Regions from separate parts of the Lysobacter firmicutimachus genome, predicted to be linked through region 2. Evidence: riboswitches for the same ligand, from Rfam matches in the RefSeq annotation. Region 2 holds a riboswitch; the other holds the start of a gene.
The links. Region 2 has a riboswitch for glycine ahead of V2J18_RS00920 (trimeric intracellular cation channel family protein). Riboswitches for the same ligand answer to the same signal wherever they lie in the genome.

Region 1: another riboswitch for glycine. It lies ahead of gcvP (aminomethyl-transferring glycine dehydrogenase); the one in region 2 lies ahead of V2J18_RS00920 (trimeric intracellular cation channel family protein).

Annotation. Positions count from the first base shown of each region.
Region 1 is NZ_JBANDL010000002.1:1,647,502-1,657,020, forward strand. It holds gene V2J18_RS07140 (RHS repeat domain-containing protein) at 1-1,459, shown strand, start outside; gene V2J18_RS07145 (hypothetical protein) at 1,456-1,728, shown strand; gene gcvP (aminomethyl-transferring glycine dehydrogenase) at 1,867-4,737, opposite strand; glycine riboswitch at 4,948-5,041, opposite strand; gene V2J18_RS07155 (VOC family protein) at 5,305-5,760, shown strand; gene V2J18_RS07160 (multidrug effflux MFS transporter) at 5,760-7,046, shown strand; gene V2J18_RS07165 (vWA domain-containing protein) at 7,191-7,874, shown strand; gene V2J18_RS07170 (PP2C family serine/threonine-protein phosphatase) at 7,888-8,646, shown strand; gene V2J18_RS07175 (hypothetical protein) at 8,651-9,519, shown strand, end outside.
Region 2 is NZ_JBANDL010000002.1:184,830-194,348, forward strand. It holds gene V2J18_RS00910 (hypothetical protein) at 1-428, shown strand, start outside; gene V2J18_RS00915 (ABC transporter ATP-binding protein) at 425-1,237, shown strand; glycine riboswitch at 1,711-1,809, shown strand; gene V2J18_RS00920 (trimeric intracellular cation channel family protein) at 1,996-2,601, shown strand; gene V2J18_RS00925 (uracil-DNA glycosylase family protein) at 2,607-3,113, opposite strand; gene V2J18_RS00930 (MFS transporter) at 3,415-5,082, opposite strand; gene V2J18_RS00935 (DcaP family trimeric outer membrane transporter) at 5,188-6,591, opposite strand; gene acs (acetate--CoA ligase) at 6,911-8,863, shown strand; gene V2J18_RS00945 (endonuclease domain-containing protein) at 9,102-9,341, opposite strand; gene V2J18_RS00950 (DUF559 domain-containing protein) at 9,341-9,487, opposite strand.

The DNA of each region.
Region 1 (9,519 bases), 1.5 Mb from region 2:
TTACGACCGGGCACGAGGGGACAACTACAGCCGGACGATGGAGTACGATGGCCTCGACCGGCTCAAGTCGGCCGGCTCATGCAGTTTCGGCGGCGATTGCTGGCACCGATTTACCTACGATGCGCAGGATAATCTGCGTTCTTGGGTGTTGCCGGGGAGCAAGGACTATTCCGCCTACGTCTACGACGAGCGTTCGAGATTAACGAACGTTCGCAACAGTCGAGGCGAATCAATCGTTGGCTTGGGCTACGACCCGCAAGGTAACTTGGAGAACAAGAACGGGCAGGTCTATGCTTTTGACTATGGCAATCGCCTGCGCGTCGTTGCCGGAAAGGAAGGATACCGGTACGACGCCAACGGGCGCCGCGTTGCCAGTTTGTCGATGGCGAGCGCCGTGCGGGCGGTCTTCATCTACGATGCCTCAGGGCAGCCAGCGTACATCGAGAACAATGCCGCGGGCGCGACCAGCGTCAATATTTTCCTGGGCGGTAGCCTACTTGCTGCTCGCGAACTGGCGGGGGGCGTCGAAAGTACGAAGTACAGCCATAACGACGCATTGGGCAGCCCTGTGGCCGTGACTGCGGCGACCGGAGAGGTGCTTCAGCGCACCGACTACGAGCCGCTCGGTGAGACAATCGGAGATACGATCTACGATGGCATCGGTTACGCGGGGCACGTGATGGACGGGCTGACGGGCCTGGTCCAGATGCAGCAGCGCTACTACGACCCGCAGCTCGGGATATTTCTCAGCGCAGATCCCGTGTCTGCTCTGAGCGATCCTGTCGGAATGTTCAATCGTTACAGATACGCAGCAAGCAATCCCTACTCGTATGTCGATCCCGATGGACGTCAGTGTCAGAAGATAACCGGATCCAATATTTGCGGGGGAGAGAGCTGGGGCAAGCTCTCGATTACTCAGGTTAATCCAGCGGGCGAAGGGGAGGCGCAAAAAGGCGGTTCTTCGGCAGCCAACCAACGCACCGAAGCCGCGTCGCTCGCTAGGGCATCGTCTGGTGCACCGACTTCCGACGGCAGGATTCCGGTGCCGGGCGTTGTTGGGTGGAAGACCGGCGAGTACGACATGTCGAGGACTCCCGAACAGTTGGATTCCTCGGGCATGGTCATTACAGCGGCGGCAGCGTTAGGCGCAGGGGCTATGGCGTGGGAGGCCGGAGCCCCTTACGCCGCCGCGGCGACGAGCGGACTGATTTCCAGCGCCAAAGGTCTCTATAAGAACCTATCGTTTGATGGCCCGTCGGCGGGCGCTTGGCATGCTAATGGCCGGTTGTTCGGCGTTCGCTGGAAACAAAGCCAATGGGGCGCGCGTCTCGATCTGCACCCGCTCAAGCACAGTGGCAAGACTCCTATACTGCATATCAACTTTGGTCCTCCGTCGCGGGGCGAAGCGGCTCACCTGATTCTGTTCGATCCTCGTTGGATTAGAAGGGAAGGAAAATGACTGTTCAGGAAATCAAGCGGCAGCTCATCGCGATCGTGCGGGAGTTGTTGGATACCGAACCTGCCTCGAAAGCGGAAATGAAGGACTGGTACGAGAAGGCTCGCGAGGCTAAGGCCTTGATGGAGCTTGATGTCGGCGAGTTGGACGTGCCGCATGCGCTATGGCACTACTTGGAAGATGCCGATATTCGTCTGAAGGATCCGGAGTATTCGAAGGTGCAGATCGCCCATATCGAGGAAACCATCCGGGATTGGGCGACCAGGAGTTGATTGAGGCGACAGCGAGCGAGGACGATCGATAGGGGCCGTCGCCACCACATGACGATGATCGGGTCTTGATCAGGCATTGCAAACACAAAGGCCCCGCGCGAGCGGGGCCTTCGGTTCGAGCGAGATGGCTGCCGACGCTTACGCGGTTTCCTCTTCCTTGTACGCATCCACCGGGATGCAGGCGCACATCACGTTCTTGTCGCCGTAGACGTTGTCCACGCGCGACACCGGCGGCCAGTACTTCTGCAGCTTCAGCGAGGGCAGCGGGAACGCGGCCAGCTCGCGCGGGTAGGCGCGGGTCCACTCGCTGGCGGTGACCTGGGTGGCGGTATGCGGGGCGTGCTTGAGCGGGTTATCTTCGCGGTCCAGGCGGCCTTCCTCGACCGCGCGGATTTCGTCGCGGATCTGGATCATCGCGTCGATGAAGCGGTCCAGCTCGTGCAGCGATTCGCTCTCGGTCGGCTCGACCATCAGCGTGCCGGCGACCGGGAAGCTCAGGGTCGGGGCGTGGAAGCCGAAGTCGATCAGGCGCTTGGCCACGTCCTCGGCGCCGATGCCGGTGGCGTCCTTGATCGGGCGCAGGTCGAGGATGCACTCGTGCGCGACCAGGCCGTTGCGGCCGGTGTAGAGGGTCTCGTAGTGCGGGGCCAGGCGCTTGGCGATGTAATTGGCGTTGAGCAGCGCCACCTGGGTCGCCTTGCGCAGGCCGGCGGCGCCCATCATGGTGATGTACATCCACGAGATCGGCAGGATCGAGGCCGAGCCGAAGCTGGCGGCGCTGACCATGCCGACCGCGCCTTCGCCGCCGAGCGTGCGCGGTAGGAACGGGGCCAGGTGCGACTTGACCGCGCAGGGGCCGACGCCGGGGCCGCCGCCGCCGTGCGGAATGCAGAAGGTCTTGTGCAGGTTGAGGTGCGAAACGTCCGAACCCCACTTGCCCGGCTTGGCCACGCCGACCAGGGCATTCATGTTGGCGCCGTCGGTGTACACCTGGCCGCCGTGCTTGTGGATGATCTCGCAGATCTCGACCACTTCCTCCTCGAACACGCCGTGCGTGGACGGGTAGGTCATCATGATCGCGGCCAGGCGGTCGCTGTACTTCTCGGCGTTGCGGCGGATGTCGTCGACATCGACGTTGCCGTTGGCGTCGGTCTTGGTGACCACCACGGTCATGCCGCACATCTGCGCGGAAGCCGGGTTGGTGCCGTGCGCGGAGTCGGGAATCAGGCAGATGTCGCGATGACCTTCGCCGCGCGAGCGGTGATAGGCGCGGATCGCCAGCAGGCCGGCGTATTCGCCCTGCGCGCCCGAGTTCGGCTGCAGGCTGACCGCGTCGTAGCCGGTGCATTCCACCAGCATCGCCTCGAGTTCGTCGATCAACTGCTTGTAGCCCACGGCCTGGTCGGCCGGCGCCAGCGGATGCAGATTGCCGAACTCCGGCCAAGTCACCGGGATCATCTCGGCGGTGGCGTTGAGCTTCATCGTGCACGAACCCAGCGGGATCATGGTGCGATCCATCGCCAGGTCCTTGTCGGCCAGCGAGCGCATGTAGCGCAGCAGCTCGTGTTCGCTGTGGTGGGTGTTGAACACCGGGTGCTGCAGGAAGGCGCTCTGGCGGCGCAGGCCGGCCGGCAGGGCATCGGCGGTGGCGGCATCGAGCGCGTCGATGTCGTCGATGCGGGCGCCGAACAGCGCGGCCAACTGGACCACTTCGGCGCGGGTGGTGGTTTCGTCCAGGCTGATGCCGACCCGGTTCGGGTCGCCGGAGTAGTTGAGGTTGATCCGCGCCGCGGTCGCCTTGGCGCGCAGGGCGTCGGCGTCGACGCCGACCACGTCCAGGGTGTCGAAGAAGTCCGGACCGACGGTCAGCCCGGCCTGGCGCAACGCGCCGGCCAGGATCGCGGCCAGGCGGTGGACGCGGCGGGCGATCCGGGTCAGGCCTTCGGGGCCGTGGTAGACCGCGTACATCGAGGCCATCACCGCCAGCAGCACCTGCGCGGTGCAGATGTTGGAGGTGGCCTTCTCGCGGCGGATGTGCTGCTCGCGGGTCTGCAGGGTCAGGCGGTAGGCCGGCTTGCCTTCGGTGTCGACCGACACGCCGATCAGGCGGCCCGGCATCGAGCGCTTGTAGGCGTCGCGGCAGGCCATGAAGGCGGCATGCGGGCCGCCGAAGCCGAACGGCACGCCGAAGCGCTGGCTGTTGCCGACCACGATGTCCGCGCCCCACTCGCCGGGCGCGGCGATCAGGGTCAGGGCGAGCAGGTCGGTCGCGACCGCGACCAGGCCGCCGCGCGCGTGCACGGCGTCGGCCAGCGCCTTGTGGTCGCCGATCTGGCCGTAGGTGTTGGGGTACTGCAGCAGCACGCCGAAGCTGTCGCTGTTCAGCGCTTCGTTGTCGTCGCCGACCTTCAGCTCGATGCCCATCGCTTCGGCGCGGGTGTTCAGCACCTCCAGCGTCTGCGGGTGCACGTCCTTGGAGACGAAGAACAGGTTGGACTTGGACTTGGCCGAGCGCTTGGCCAGGGTCATGGCCTCGGCCGCGGCGGTGCCTTCGTCGAGCAGCGAGGCGTTGGCGATCTCCATCCCGGTCAGGTCGGCGACCATGGTCTGGAAGTTGATCAGCGCCTCCATGCGGCCCTGCGAGATTTCCGCCTGGTAGGGCGTATAGGCGGTGTACCAGGCAGGGTTCTCGAGGATGTTGCGCAGGATCACGTTCGGGGTCAGGGTGCCGTAATAGCCCTGGCCGATGAAGCTGCGGAACACCTGGTTGCGGGTGGCGATGGCGCGGACCTTGGCCAGCGCTTCCACTTCGCTGATCGCGGCCGGCAGGGCCAGCGGTTGGGTCGACTTGATCGAGCCGGGGACGATGGCGTCGGTCAGGGCTTCCAGCGAGTCGTAGCCGACCTGCTTGAGCATGTGGCCGATTTCGGCGTCGTTGGGGCCGATATGGCGCTCGATGAAAGCGTCGTGGTGCTCGAGGTCGCGCAGGGAAGTGGCGTTGTGGCTCATGGGCAGGGGCGTCCGTTGGCAGCGTGCGGTGCCGCACGCGAGGCGCCCCTCTGTCCTTTTGCCTGAGAGTTTGGAAGCGTGCCGCGGCTCAGGCCGCTTGGGGGAGGGGGGCGCTGTGGCCGCTCCTGTCCGCGCTCGCTTCGTGCACCTTCGGCGCCGGTTCCGTCGCGCGTGTCGCGTTGCGGGACGGTCGGTCTCTCCAGAGTTTTGTACCCGGCGGCGGTATGGGGCCTGAGCGATTACGGGCGTTGCGCCTTCGGCAGCGACGGGCCAGGGGGCCGGCCGCTTCTCCCACCGCGGGTTTCAAGCCGACGATTATAGCCGCTGGCGGGCAGCGAGGGGACGGTTCCCGTGCGGCCGCCCGAGGTCCCGCGGGCCGGGGGAAGGCTCCGTGCGCACCGCCTCCCGCGCCGGGGCGCACCGGCTTCGAACGGGCCGCTTGCGGGCGAATCCGCACCGGCGAGCCTGGGCACGCGGTTGCGGACAGATCGAAACAACTTCGGCGGCCATGCGGCGGGCCACGCGGGAGTATGCTGACGGCCCCCATTCATGCGATGAGGCCTGGCGATGTCCGCGCGACCGTTCAGCTTGCTGCAGCTCGACCATGTGGTGTTGCGGGTGCGCGATACCCCGGCGATGGTGGCCTTCTACTGCGACGTGCTCGGCTGCCGCCTGGAGCGGCGCCAGGACGAAATCGGCCTGGTCCAGCTGCGTGCCGGTCTGTCGCTGATCGACCTGGTCGATGTGGAGGGCAAGCTCGGCCGCATGGGCGGGGCGCCCCCCGGCGCCGAGGGCCGCAACATGGATCACCTATGCCTGCGCGCCGAGCCGTTCGACCGCGCCGCCATCGTCGCTTACCTGGAAGCCCACGGCGCGCGCATCGGCGATTTCGGTTCGCGTTACGGCGCCGAAGGCGAGGGCCCCTCGCAGTACCTGTACGACCCCGAGGGCAACGTGGTCGAACTCAAGGGCCCTCCCGACGAGGTTCCGATCGATACCGACGCATCCAACGCCGCCAGCTGATGAGCGCACCTTCCGAATCCCCCACGGCGCCCGCGCGGGCCTTGCCGCTGTCGCTCCGTCGCTTGGCCTTGCTGCTCGGCGGCCTGGCCATGTTCGGCCCGTTCTCGATCGACACGATCTTTCCCGCGTTCCCGGTGATGGGCGCCGAACTCGGCGCCGACAAGCTGGCGATGCAGCAGACCATCAGCGTCTACCTGGTCGCCTACGCGCTGATGAGCGTGGTGCACGGGCCGCTGTCCGACGCGATCGGCCGGCGCAAGGTGATTCTCGGCGGGCTGGGGGTGTTCACCCTGGCGTCGGCGGCGTGCGCGCTGTCGGAGCAATTGTCGACGCTGCTTTTCTTTCGCGCGATCCAGGGGCTCTCGGCGGGCGTCGGCCTGATCGTCGGCCGCGCGGTGATCCGCGACCTGCTGCACGGCGACGACGCGCAGCGGCTGATGAGCCAGGTGATGATGATCTTCGGCATCGCCCCGGCGATCGCGCCGGTGATCGGCGGCTGGATTCTGGGCTGGGCGCATTGGCCGGCGATCTTCTGGTTCCTGGTCGGTTTCTCGGTGCTGCTGTGGATCGCGGTCGCGGCCGGCCTGCCCGAGACCCATCCGCCGCAGGCGCGGCTGTCGCTCAAGCCCAAGCGGCTGCTGCGCGACTACGTGGCGATCTGGCTCAATCCGCGGTTCCAGCGCCTGACCGCGGTCGGCGCGTTCAATTTCGGCGCGCTGTTCCTGTACATCGGTTCGGCGCCGGCGTTCGTGCTCGACATCCTCAAGCTCAGCGAGCGCGAGTTCGCCTGGTTCTTCGTGCCGACCATCGGCGGCATGGTGCTGGGCTCGTTCGCCTCCGGCCGCGCCGCCGGCAAGATCGGCGGCGACCGCCTGGTCGGCATCGGCTTTGCTTTCTGCGCACTCGCCATCGCCCTGAACCTGGGCTATAACCTGCTGGCGCCGGCGCCGCAGGTGCCGTGGGCGGTGCTGCCGATGTGCATCCTCGCGTTCGGCATCGCCCTGGTATTCCCGATCGTGACCTTGTCGATCCTCGACATGTACCCGCACCAACGCGGCTCGGCCTCGTCGCTGCAGGCCTTCGGCGGCCTGGTGGTGAACGCGGTGTTGGCCGGCGTGATCTCGCCGCTGGTCAGCGGCAGCGCCATCGTCCTGGCGATCGTGTCCTCGGCGCTGACCGCGGCCGCCTGGGGCTTCTGGTGCTGGGAAGCCTGGGTCTCGCGCAGCGGCCGCTGCGCGCGGGTGCCGGAGGACGCACCGGTAATCGAGCCGCAGGATTCGCTGTAAGCCGGCGCGCGGCGCGACGCGGATCGCAGAATCGCCGCGGTCCGGCCGGGTTTCCTCGTTTGCGGGGGCGCCTGGGCCCGGCCCTGGCCCCGACCGGCCGAGGCGCGGCTATACTCGGGCTTTCCACCATCGCAAAGGAATGCCATGACGCAGACGGCGATCCCCGACGTATCCCTGGTCGACAACACCGAACAGCGCACGCCGCTGGTGTTGGTGCTCGACTGTTCCGGCAGCATGAACGGCCAGCCGGTGCAGCAGTTGAACGAGGGCCTGAAGCTGCTCGAGCGCGAACTCAAGGACGACGTCATCGCGGCCAAGCGGGTGCGCGTGCTGGTGATCCGCTACGGCGGCTTCGATCACGCCGAAGTCGTCGGCGACTGGTGCGATGCGATGGATTTCGCCGCGCCGGCGCTGGAAGCCGACGGCACCACGCCGACCGGGCGCGCGGTCGAACTGGCCCTGACCGAAATCGAGAACGAGAAGCAGCGCTTCAAGCAGGCCGGCGTCGCCTATACCCGGCCGTGGCTGTTCCTGATGTCGGACGGTTCGCCGACCGATGCCTGGGAAGCGGCGGCCAAGCGCGCGCGCGAAGCCGAATTGGCCAACAAGGTCGCGATTTTCCCGATCGCGGTCGGCGAGGGCTCGCAGGAACAGGCCATGGGCCAGTTCAGCAGCAAGGGGCTGGCCGGAGTGAAGCGCCTGCACGGTCTGCAATTCCGCGAACTGTTCCTGTGGCTCAGCGCGAGCATGCAGGTGGTGTCGCAGTCGCGGCCGGGCGGACAGGCGCAATTGCCTTCCACCGACACTTGGTCCGCGGTGCCGACCTGAGCGGCGCCGGGTCATGGGCTGGCAGGTACATGCGGCATCGGCGACCGGCAAATCCCACCTCGACAAAGGCATCCCGTGCCAGGACGCGTTCGCGTACCGGGTCGACGGCGAACGCCTGGTCGCGGCGGTATGCGACGGCGCCGGTTCGGCCGCGCACAGCGAGATCGGTTCGCGGTTGATCGCCGATGCGGTGGTCGCGGCGCTGGCCGAACGGTTGGCGGCGCAGCCGCAGTGGTTGCAGGCCGACGAGGACGGCTTCGCCGGGTTCGCGGGCGAGGCCGTCGCATTCGCCCGCGAGGCCCTGGTCGCGCGCGCGCGGCGCGACGGCGCGGCCTTGTCGAGCTATGCCGCGACTCTGGTGGCCTATGTCGGCGACGCGCAGCGCGGCTGGTTCGTGCATGTCGGCGACGGTCTCGGCGTGGCCGAGCCGGCACAGTCCGACGCGCCGGCGCGGATCTCGTTGCCGCACAACGGCGAATACGCCAACGAAACCTACTTCGTCACCGGCGAGGCCTGGCGCGGCTGCCTGCGAGTGCTTGCGGTGAGCGAGCCGGTGGAGCGGGTGGCGTTGATGTCCGACGGCGCGATGCCGTTCGCGATGCAGAAGGGCAATGCCGGTCTGTATCGTCCGTTCATGGACCCGGTCGAGCGCTATCTGCGCACGGTCGACGAAGCCGCAGGCAGCCGCGCCTTGCACGGCACGCTGGACGATCCGCGCACGCACGGCATCACGTCCGACGACAAGACCCTGCTGATCGCGCTGCGGAGTTGAACCGGTGACGACCAGTCCGGTCAGCGGCAGCGGCATCCGCATCGGCGACCGGCGCACCCGCCTGGGGGCGCTGATCAAGAGCGGCGGCGCGGGCAGCGTCTACCTGCTGCCCGAGTTTCCCGACCGGGTGGCGAAGATCTATCACGAGCGGGTCGATCCGCCGAGCTATACCGACCGCGTCGAGGCCATGCTCGAGCTGCGTCCGCAACTGCCCGACCAGTTCGAGGGCGGCAAACGCTACGTGCAGATCGCCTGGCCGGACGCGACCGTGCGCGACGAGCGCGGCCGCTTCGTCGGGTTTTCCATGCCGGCGCTGGACGTGCAGTCGACCTCCGAACTGGAGCAGGTGCTGCAGGAGCGGCAGGCGCGCGCCGCCGGCCTGCCGGTCGGGCTGGGGCCGAAGATCACCCTGGCGGCCAACCTCAGTGCGGTGCTCGCGGCTTTGCACGCGCAGCACCACTACGTGGTCGATCTCAAGCCGGTCAATCTGCGTTTCTACCGCGCCTCGCTATACATCGCCTTGCTCGATTGCGACGGCTTCAGCATCCAGGGCCGCGGCCGGCGCTACTCCGCGCCGCAGTTCACCCCGGATTACCTGGCGCCGGAGTTCCAGCAACGCGGGCCCGATCCGCTCGGCGAGGAGGCGCAGGATCGCTTCGCTTTGGCGGTGGTGATCTTCCAACTGCTCAATTTCGGCCTGCATCCCTATACCGGCAAGCCCGCGGCCGATCGGGTGCCTACCGACATCCCCAGCCGCATCCGCGAGCGCTACTACGCCTACGGTCTGCGCGCGCACCGTTTGATGGCACCGAGCCCGGTCAGCGCCCACGGCAGCGTGCCGCGCGAATTGCGCGAACTGTTCGACCGCGCCTT
Region 2 (9,519 bases):
TGCCGCACATCAGCGACTGGCAGCGGCGCGAGGCCCTGCTGCGTTGGCGGCGCGGCGGCCGTGCCTGGATGATCGGCGCGGTATTGCTGGCGATGCCGGGCGGCACCGGCCTGGCGCCGGGCGCCGGGGTGCTGGCGATCGCGGTCGCGCTGGCCTGGTTCAGTCTGGTCGCGCAGGCCTGCACTGTGGCGGCGCGCGCGGCCGCGGCGTTGCTCGCCGCCACGCCGCAGCCGCCGCAGGCGCTGGCGCGCGCCGCGTGGCGCTATCCGGCGTTCGCCTTCGCCTGCGCGGCGGCCTGCGCCAGCGGCGGTGCGGCGCTGCTCTCGCTGGGTTGGACGGCGCTGCCCGCGTTGTGGGGGCTGCTCGCCCTGACGGCGCTGCCCTTGCTGCCGGGTTGGCGCCGGGGCCGCGTGGACGCGCGGCCATGAGCCCGTTCCGGAACCGATCCGCGGGCGACGATGCGCCGCCGCCCGATCGCGCCGAGGCGGCGATCGCGGGCGATGCGATGCTGCAAGTGGAGGGCGTGCAGCATCGCTACGACGAGCACGCGGTGCTGCACGGCATCGATCTGGTGCTGCGCCGCGGCGAGTTCGCCGCATTGATCGGCCCGAACGGCTCCGGCAAGACCACCTTGCTGCACTGTCTGGCGGGCCTGCAGCGACCGAGTGCAGGACGGGTGCGGATCGGCGGCCACGATCTGGCGCGCGCGCCGGCCGCGGCCCGCGGCCTGCTCGGCTTCGCGGTCGATCCGGCGCGCTTGCCGCCGCTGCTGAGCGGACGCGAATGCCTGCGCCTGTTCGCCGGCACGCGCGGCCTGCGCGAAGTGCCTGCGCCGACCCTGGCCTTGAGCGAGTTGCTCAACCTCGGGCCGATGCTGGACCGGCGGGTCGGCCACTACTCGCTCGGCACCCGGCAGAAGCTCGCGATCGCGCTCGGCCTGCTCGGCGAACCGCCGCTGCTGGTGCTGGACGAACCGCTCAACGGGCTGGACCCGCTCAGCGCCTACGCGCTCAAGCGGCATCTGCAGGACCTGGCCCACGGACGCGGCACCACGGTGCTGCTGGCCACGCACTCGATCGACGTCGCCGAACGCTTCATCGACCGCGCCCTGCTGCTGGTCGACGGTCGCCTGCGTCGCGATTGGACGGCCCAGGAACTGGTTGCGATCCGCGCCGACCCGCAGCGTTCGCTGGAGCAAGCGATGGTCGAAGCGCTGTCGGCCGCCGGCGAGGCTTGAAGCGCAACGGCGCCTGTAGGCGCGGGGGTAAGCTGCGACGCGGGCTGGCCGACTGCATCGTTACGGCGGGGTCGCGGCTTACCCCGCTCCTACCGGCGACGCCCCGGCGCAGCAAGGGCTATGCGCGGCATTCCACGGGATTTCCTCCGGTCACAAGCCGCGACCGCGCCGTGGCCGGTCGCGGTGTCGTCGTGGTGCGCGGTGGGGCCGGCGACGGCGTAGTTGTGGCCTCGCGGTCGCGGCTCGCGCCACTCCTGCCCTTTGAAGCGGACCCGCTCTTGTAGGAGCGGCGTAAGCCGCGACGCGCAGCGGCCGGTTGCGCCGCTGCGGGAAGAAAGCGGCCGGCTTCGTCCACCGGAGTGTTACCATGCCGGCCGTTGCAGAAGAGTGGCGCCGGCCTGCCGGCCGCGCCCGCCGAAGGCGCAGGCTCCCATAATCGCTCAGGCTCGGCCCCGGCCGGAACACTGCGACGACATCGCCGATCTGGAGAGAGGCCGCGCAGCGGCCCACCGAAGGGGCAAGCGGCCGCATGCGGTCCGCGCAAACTCTCAGGTAAAAGGACAGCGGGAGCGGCACCGCGGCTTCGGTCGCGAAGACAGCCCAGGCCTGCGCGGGGAGCATTCCGCGCAACCGCCTTCGTTCGTGCGCCCGACGCGCTCGCCGCCGCCCGCATCGGTGCGGCGCCGGCGCGCGCGGACGCGGAATCGCTGAGCTTCGCTGCCAACCGCGGTTTCCCTGTCCTTCGCCGGAGTACCGCCGTGTTGCTGTCCCTGATCTACCTCATCGCCATCAGCGCCGAAGCCATGACCGGCGCGCTCGCCGCCGGCAAGCGGCGCATGGACCTGTTCGGCGTGGTCATCATCGCCTGCGTCACCGCGCTCGGCGGCGGCTCGCTGCGCGACATCGTGCTCGGCCACTACCCGCTGGGCTGGGTGCGCCATCCCGAGTATCTGGCCTATACCGTCGGCGCGGCGCTGGCCGCGACCTTCCTGGCCAAGCGCCTGCAGCGCCTGCGCCGCGCCTTCCTGTGGCTGGATGCGCTGGGCCTGATCGCGTTCACCCTGATCGGCTGCGCGATCGCGCGCGAGGCCGGCCATGCGCCGGCGATCGTGGTGATCGCCGGCATGCTCACCGGCGCCTTCGGCGGCGTGCTGCGCGACGTGCTGTGCAACGAGATCCCGCTGGTGTTCCAGCGCGAACTGTATGCTGTGATCGCGCTGCTGACCGGCGTGGCCTATCTGCTGCTGTTGCGCCTGGGCGTGGCCGAGAATGCGACCGTGCTGATCTGCCTCGGCGGCGGATTCGCCGCGCGCCTGCTGGCGATCCGCTACGAATGGGAGATGCCGAAGTTCGTCCTCCCCTGAGCGGATCAGCGACCTTGCGCCAAGACCTCGGCGATGCGCTTGCGCAGCGCCGGCAGCAGCTCGCGTTCGAACCAGGGATGGCGCTTGAGCCAGGCCCGGTTGCGCGGGCTCGGATGCGGCAGGGCGACGATCCGCGGCCAATGCGCGCGCCAGGCCGCGACCGCTTCGGTCAACGTGGCCCCGGCTTCGGGCAGATGCCAGGCCTGGGCGTAGCGCCCGATCGCCAGGGTCAGGCGCACCTCGCGCAGCTGCGGCAGCAGGCGCGGATGCCAGGTCGCGGCGCATTCCGGCCGCGGCGGCAAGTCGCCCGACGCGCCCTTGCCGGGGTAGCAGAACCCCATCGGCACGATCGCCACGCGTGCGGCGTCGTAGAACGCGTCCCGGTCCAACCCCAGCCAATCGCGCAGGCGCTCGCCGCTGGCGTCGTCGAACGGAATCCCCGAGGCATGCACCTTGCGCCCGGGCGCTTGCCCGGCGATCAGCAACCGCGCCCGCGCATCCGCTTGCAGCACCGGCCGCGGCCCATGCGGCAAGTGCGGGGCGCAGAGAGTGCAGCGGCGGATTTGTTCGAGATCGGGATTCGCGATTGGGGATTCGGGATTCGGGATTTGGGATTTGGGATTAGGGATTAGGGATTAGAAAAAGCGAAGACTGCTCTAGCTCTCGCTTTGATCCTATCCCAAATCCCAAATCCCAAATCCCAAATCCCAAATCCCGAATCCCGAATCCCGAATCCCGAATCCCGAATCCCGCCGCAAAGCGAAACGCCGGCCACAGGCCGGCGTTTCGCTTTGCGGAACCCGCGCCGCGGGCTCAGGCGGTGATGTCGCGGTCCTTGGTTTCCGGCAGGAACAGCGCGCCGATCACCACGGTCATGGCCGCGACCACGATCGGGTACCACAGGCCGCTGTAGATATTGCCGGTGGCGGCGACGATGGCGAAGGCGGTGAACGGCAGGAAGCCGCCGAACCACCCGTTGCCGATGTGGTAGGGCAACGACATCGAGGTGTAGCGGATGCGGGTCGGGAACAGTTCGACCAGCCAGGCCGCGATCGGGCCGTAGACCATGGTCACCAGCAGCACCAGGAAGGTCAGCAGCGCGATCACCATCGGCGTGTTGATCTGCGCCGGATCGGCCGAGGTCGGGTAGCCGGCGGTCTTGAGCGCGTCGCCGAGCTGCTTGGCGAACGCGTCGGACTGCGCCTTGAAGTCGTCCTTGCTCAGCGATTCGCCTTCGAAGCTGGTCAGGACGGTGCCGCCGATGCTGACCGTGGCGATGCTGCCGGCGGCGCCGGGCGCGTTGTTGTAGGGGATGCCCTTCTTCGCCAGCGCCGACTTGATGATGTCGCAAGACTGCTTGAAGGTCGCCTTGCCGACCGGGTCGAACTGGAACGCGCAGCGGTCCGGATCGGCGGTGACGGTGACCGGCGAGGCGGCGACCGCGGCTTCCAGGGCCGGGTTGACGTTATGGGTCAGCGACTTGAACACCGGGAAATAGGTCAGCACCGCGATCAGGCAGCCGGCCAGCACGATCTTCTTGCGGCCGATCTTGTCCGACAGCCAGCCGAAGAAGATGAAGCCGCCGGTGGCCAGGGCCAGGGCGACGGCGATGTAGATGTCGGCCTTGTTCGGGTCCATGCCCAGGGTCTTGGTCAGGAAGAACAGCGAATAGAACTGTCCGCCGTACCACACCACCGCCTGGCCGGCGGTGGCGCCCAGCAGCGCCAGCAGGGCGATCTTGCCGTTCTTGGAGAAGAAGCTCTCGGTGATCGGCGCCTTGGAGGTCTTGCCCTCGGCCTTCATCTGCTGGAATAGCGGCGATTCGGCCAGTTGCATGCGAATCCACACCGACACGCCGAGCAGCAGCACCGAGAACAGGAACGGGATGCGCCAGCCCCAGGCTTCGAAGCTTTCCTTGCCCAGGTAATTGCGGCAGCCCCAGATCACCAGCAGCGACAGGAACAAGCCCAGGGTCGCGGTGGTCTGGATGAAGCTGGTGTACAGGCCGCGCTTGCCGTCGGGCGCGTGCTCGGCGACATAGGTCGCCGCGCCGCCGTATTCCCCGCCCAGGGCCAGGCCCTGCAACAGTCGCAGGGTGATCAGGATGATCGGCGCGGCGATGCCGAGGGTGGCGTAGCTGGGCAGGATGCCGACCACGAACGTCGCCAGGCCCATGATCACGATGGTGACCAGGAAGGTGTACTTGCGCCCGATCATGTCGCCGAGCCGGCCGAACACCAGCGCGCCGAACGGCCGCACCGCGAAGCCGGCGGCGAAGGCCAGCAGGGCGAAGATGAACTGGCTGGTGTCGTTCAGACCGCCGAAGAACTGCTTGCCGATGATCACGGCGAGCGAGCCGTACAGGTAGAAGTCGTACCACTCGAACACGGTGCCCAGGCTGGAGGCGAAGATGACCTTGCGGTGGTCCTTGGTCAACGGCGTCGCGCGGGACTGCGAAAGGCTGGCGGTGGTGCTGGACATGAGCTGTTCCCCCGAACAGTGGGATTGGAGCGGGCTAGGGCCCGCCGGGGCGATACCGGACGCGTCGCCGGCGGTCGCGGCGGACGGCCGCGACCGCTGCGATCGTCAGAAGCTGTACTTGACGTGGGTCTGCAGGCGGTTGATCTCGCCGCGGTCGCCGGTTTCGATCTCGCGCTGGCCCCAGATGTATTCGGCGCCCACGTCGAGCTTGGGAATCGGCGTGTAGATCAGATTGATGTGCGCGGACTGCGCCGACTTGGTGATGCCGCGTCCGGTCAGGGCGGTGTCGTTGTCGTACTCGGCGCGCGAGTAGAACAGATTGCCGCGCAGCTTCGGGCTGAACACGTGGCGCCAGCCGACGAAGCCCGAGATCAGGTCGATGTTCTCCAGATCGCCGTTGGCGTCGAGCACCGCATCGTTGTTGAGCGCCAGGCCGACGTAACGGCCGATGCCGCTGCCGGCGGTGACCATGTAGCGCAGGTCGTCGTTGGCGCCGACGTTCCACTTGCCCGACAGGCTGATGCCGTAGCCGGTGTTGGTGTCGTTGATCCGCCCGGACTGGTACTTGAGCTGGCGCGCCAGGGCGCCGACGCTGAAGTGGCCCCAGTCGCCCTTGGCGGTGTAGCGTGCGGTCACGTCCGGCACCGCACCGTCGTCGCCGGCGACCTGGGCCATGTTGCCGCGATAGGGGGTGTAGACCGTCTCCGGATTCTCGATCGAGAACGACCACGGCCCGCTGGTGTAGCGCAACTGCGCCTGGCGCACGAACACCGTGCCCTCGGTGGGACCGAGGAAGTCGACCGTGTCCGGCAGCGCCGCGGTGTCCTGGAAGTTCGACCAGGCCTGGCCGGCGAGCCACTTGTTCCAGGTCACATAGGCCTGGCGCAGGGTCAGCGCATAGGTGTTGGTGGCGACTTCGTTGCCGGTGAAGGCGGTGCTGCCGCCGCCGTAGAGATCGAACTCCAGATAGCCCTTGAGCTTGTCGCCGCTTTCCAGGTCGGTGTCGGCGGCGAACCAGAAGCGCGAGAAGTTGGCGCCCATGTCGGTGTCGCTGCCGCCTTCGCGGGTGGCCGCGCCGCCGACCGGAATCGCCTTGGGGACGTAGAACAGGCGTCCGACCGAGCCGTCGGCGATGTCACCGTCGTTGGTCGAGGTGACCGAGGCGTCGAGCTTGATGAAACCGCCGTAGCTGAAGCGCGTGCCCGGGTTGGCGGAGGGACTGATGGTGGTCGCCTGGATCGGGTTCTTGACCGGCGCCGCCGCGATCGCGGCCGGCGCGGCGGCCTGCGCCGCCTTGACCTCGGTGACCTGGGTCTGCACCTGCTGCTGTTGCGACACCAGTTGCTGGACCATGCGCTCCAGTTCGGCGACCCGCGCTTCCAGCTCCTTCTCCTTCGCGGTCTGGGCGAAGGCCAGACCCGGCAACGCAAGCGCGACCAGCAGCGCCGCGGCCAGGGGCCGTGGCCGCGCCGGCGCGCGGCGTAGTGTGATCTGGGTAGACGTACCCATGGACATCGTGACTCCCTCCCGAAGAATGCATTGCCGCCTGTGCCGACGGTCGCGGCCAGCCTGCGCGCGGCTCCGGCGAGCCAACCATTCGCCTTTGGTCGTAACACGACGCAGTCAGCAAAGCTTTTACGACCAAGGTCTAAACCGGGTTCGCAGCGGCGAGCGCGCTGAATGCGGCAAACTGGCGGCCCTCGCGCGCACGCGCGAAGGGGGCCGCGACGAGCGCCGCGGCCACCCGACCGGCGGGGCAAGACCAGAACCGCGCCGGGTCGGCTATAACGCTCGTCTGCGTCGTTACCGCCAGCCTTTCGGAGCCCCCATGAACCACCCCGCCAGCGTCTACCCGATCGATGCCGACTTCGCCGCGAAGGCGCGCTACCGCAGCGACGAGTACGAGCGCCTGTACGCCGAATCGGTGAACGACCCCGATGGCTTCTGGGGCCGCGTCGCCCAACGCCTGGATTGGTTCAAGGCGCCGACCAAGATCAAGAACGTCAGCTACGGCCTCGAGGATTTCCGCATCAAGTGGTACGAGGACGGCGAGCTCAACGCCAGCGTCAACTGCCTGGACCGGCATCTGGCGCAACGCGGCGACAAGACCGCGTTGCTGTTCGAGCACGACGACCCCAAGCTGCCGGCCGAGCGGATCAGCTACCGCGAACTGCATGCGCGGGTTTGCCGCCTGGCCAACGCCCTGCGCAACCTCGGCGTCGGCAAGGGCGACCGCGTCACCATCTACCTGCCGATGATTCCCGAAGCGGTGGTGGCGATGCTGGCCTGCGCCCGGGTCGGCGCGATCCACTCGGTGGTGTTCGGCGGCTTCGCCCCGAATTCGATCGCCGACCGCATCGCCGACTGCGCCAGCAAGCTGGTCATCACCTCCGACGAAGGCCTGCGCGGCGGCAAGAAGATCCCGCTCAAGGCCAACGTCGACGCGGCGCTGAAGCTGCCCGGCACCAACTCGGTCGAGACCGTGCTGGTGGTGCGCCATACCGGCGCCGCGGTCGATATGCAGATGCCGCGCGACCGCTGGTACGACGCGGTCGTGGAAGGCCAGCCCGACACCTGCGAACCGGAGCGCATGAACGCGGAAGATCCGCTGTTCATCCTCTACACCTCCGGCAGCACCGGCAAGCCCAAGGGCGTGCTGCACACCACCGGCGGCTACCTGACCTACGCCAGCTTCACCCATGAGGCGGTGTTCGACCTGCGCGAAGACGACGTCTACTGGTGCACCGCCGACGTCGGCTGGGTCACCGGCCACAGCTATATCGTCTACGGCCCGCTCGCCAACGGCGCCACCGCGCTGGTGTTCGAAGGCGTGCCGAACTATCCGGACGTGTCGCGGTTCTGGAACGTCATCGACAAGCACCAGGTGACGATTTTCTACACCGCGCCGACCGCGATCCGCGCGCTGATGCGCGACGGCGACGAGCCGGTCAAGAAGACCTCGCGCGCCTCGTTGCGCCTGCTCGGCACCGTCGGCGAGCCGATCAATCCCGAAGCCTGGCGCTGGTACTTCGACGTGGTCGGCGATGCGCGCTGCCCGATCGTCGACACCTGGTGGCAGACCGAGACCGGCGGCATCCTCATCACCCCCCTGGCCGGCGCGATCGATCTCAAGCCGGGCTCGGCGACCAAGCCCTTCTTCGGCGTGCAGCCGGCCCTGGTCGACGCCAACGGCGGCGTGCTGGAAGGCGAGGCCGAAGGCAATCTGGTGCTGAAGGATTCCTGGCCGGGCCAGATGCGCACCGTGTACGGCGACCATGCGCGCTTCATCGAGACTTATTTCAAGACTTACCCGGGCAGTTACTTCACCGGCGACGGTTGCCGCCGCGATGCCGACGGCTACTACTGGATCACCGGCCGCGTCGACGACGTCATCAACGTCAGCGGCCACCGCATCGGCACCGCCGAGGTCGAGAGCGCGCTGGTCTCGCATCCCAAGGTCGCCGAGGCGGCGGTGGTCGGTTTCCCGCACGACCTCAAGGGCCAGGGGATCTACGCCTATGTGACCCTGATCGCGGGCGAAGCCTCCAGCGAGGACCTGCGCAAGGAACTGGTGGCCTGGGTGCGCAAGGAAATCGGCCCGATCGCCACCCCGGACCACTTGCAGTGGGCGCCGGGACTGCCGAAGACGCGCTCGGGCAAGATCATGCGCCGCATCCTGCGCAAGATCGCCGAAAACGCACCGGACCAGTTGGGCGACACCAGCACGCTGGCCGATCCGTCGGTGGTCGAGAACTTGGTCAGCGAGCGGTTAGGGCGGTGAGGTAGGGCTCTCGCTAGGGCAACAGCAAATCCCCTTTTTTCAAAGGGGGAGCCGGCAGGTCGGGGCGATGGGAACTCGTCGTGCGCACGCGGTTCATCGAAACACATGCGTATCGCCGCCGTAACCTCCATGGTCGATGCCATTCGCCATTGTCATTGCTGTTGAAGCTGCTGATGCAGCTGCTGATGCAGTTCCCCCCCCTTTGAAAAATGGGGGGAGGGGGATTTGCTCCTGGCTGTCAGCCCTGTGCTTTTGCTCCTTCCAGCAACCGCCGCTCCACCGCCCGATGGATCTCCTCCATCACCGCCGCCGTCTCCTTGAGCACTTGTAGATTGTCGAACCGGATCACCCTCAGCCTCAGCGCCCCCAGATCGGCCGTGCGTCGCGCGTCGGCCGCCACACCCACCTCGGTCGCGTGCTGCGAACCATCGACCTCGATGACCAACCCCGCCGCAGGCGCGTAAAAAATCCACCACATCAGGCCAGCAACGGTTTCTGCCGATGCACCCGCACGCCGAGCACCTGCCAGCGCCGCAGCAGCCGCCACGGCCGCTGTTCGGCCGCGCTGAGATCCCCGCGCAAGCGCCGGGCCGGGGTTCTCAGACGGCGTTCATACGGTTGCACACCTGCATTTCACCCGACTTCACCCATCGTCC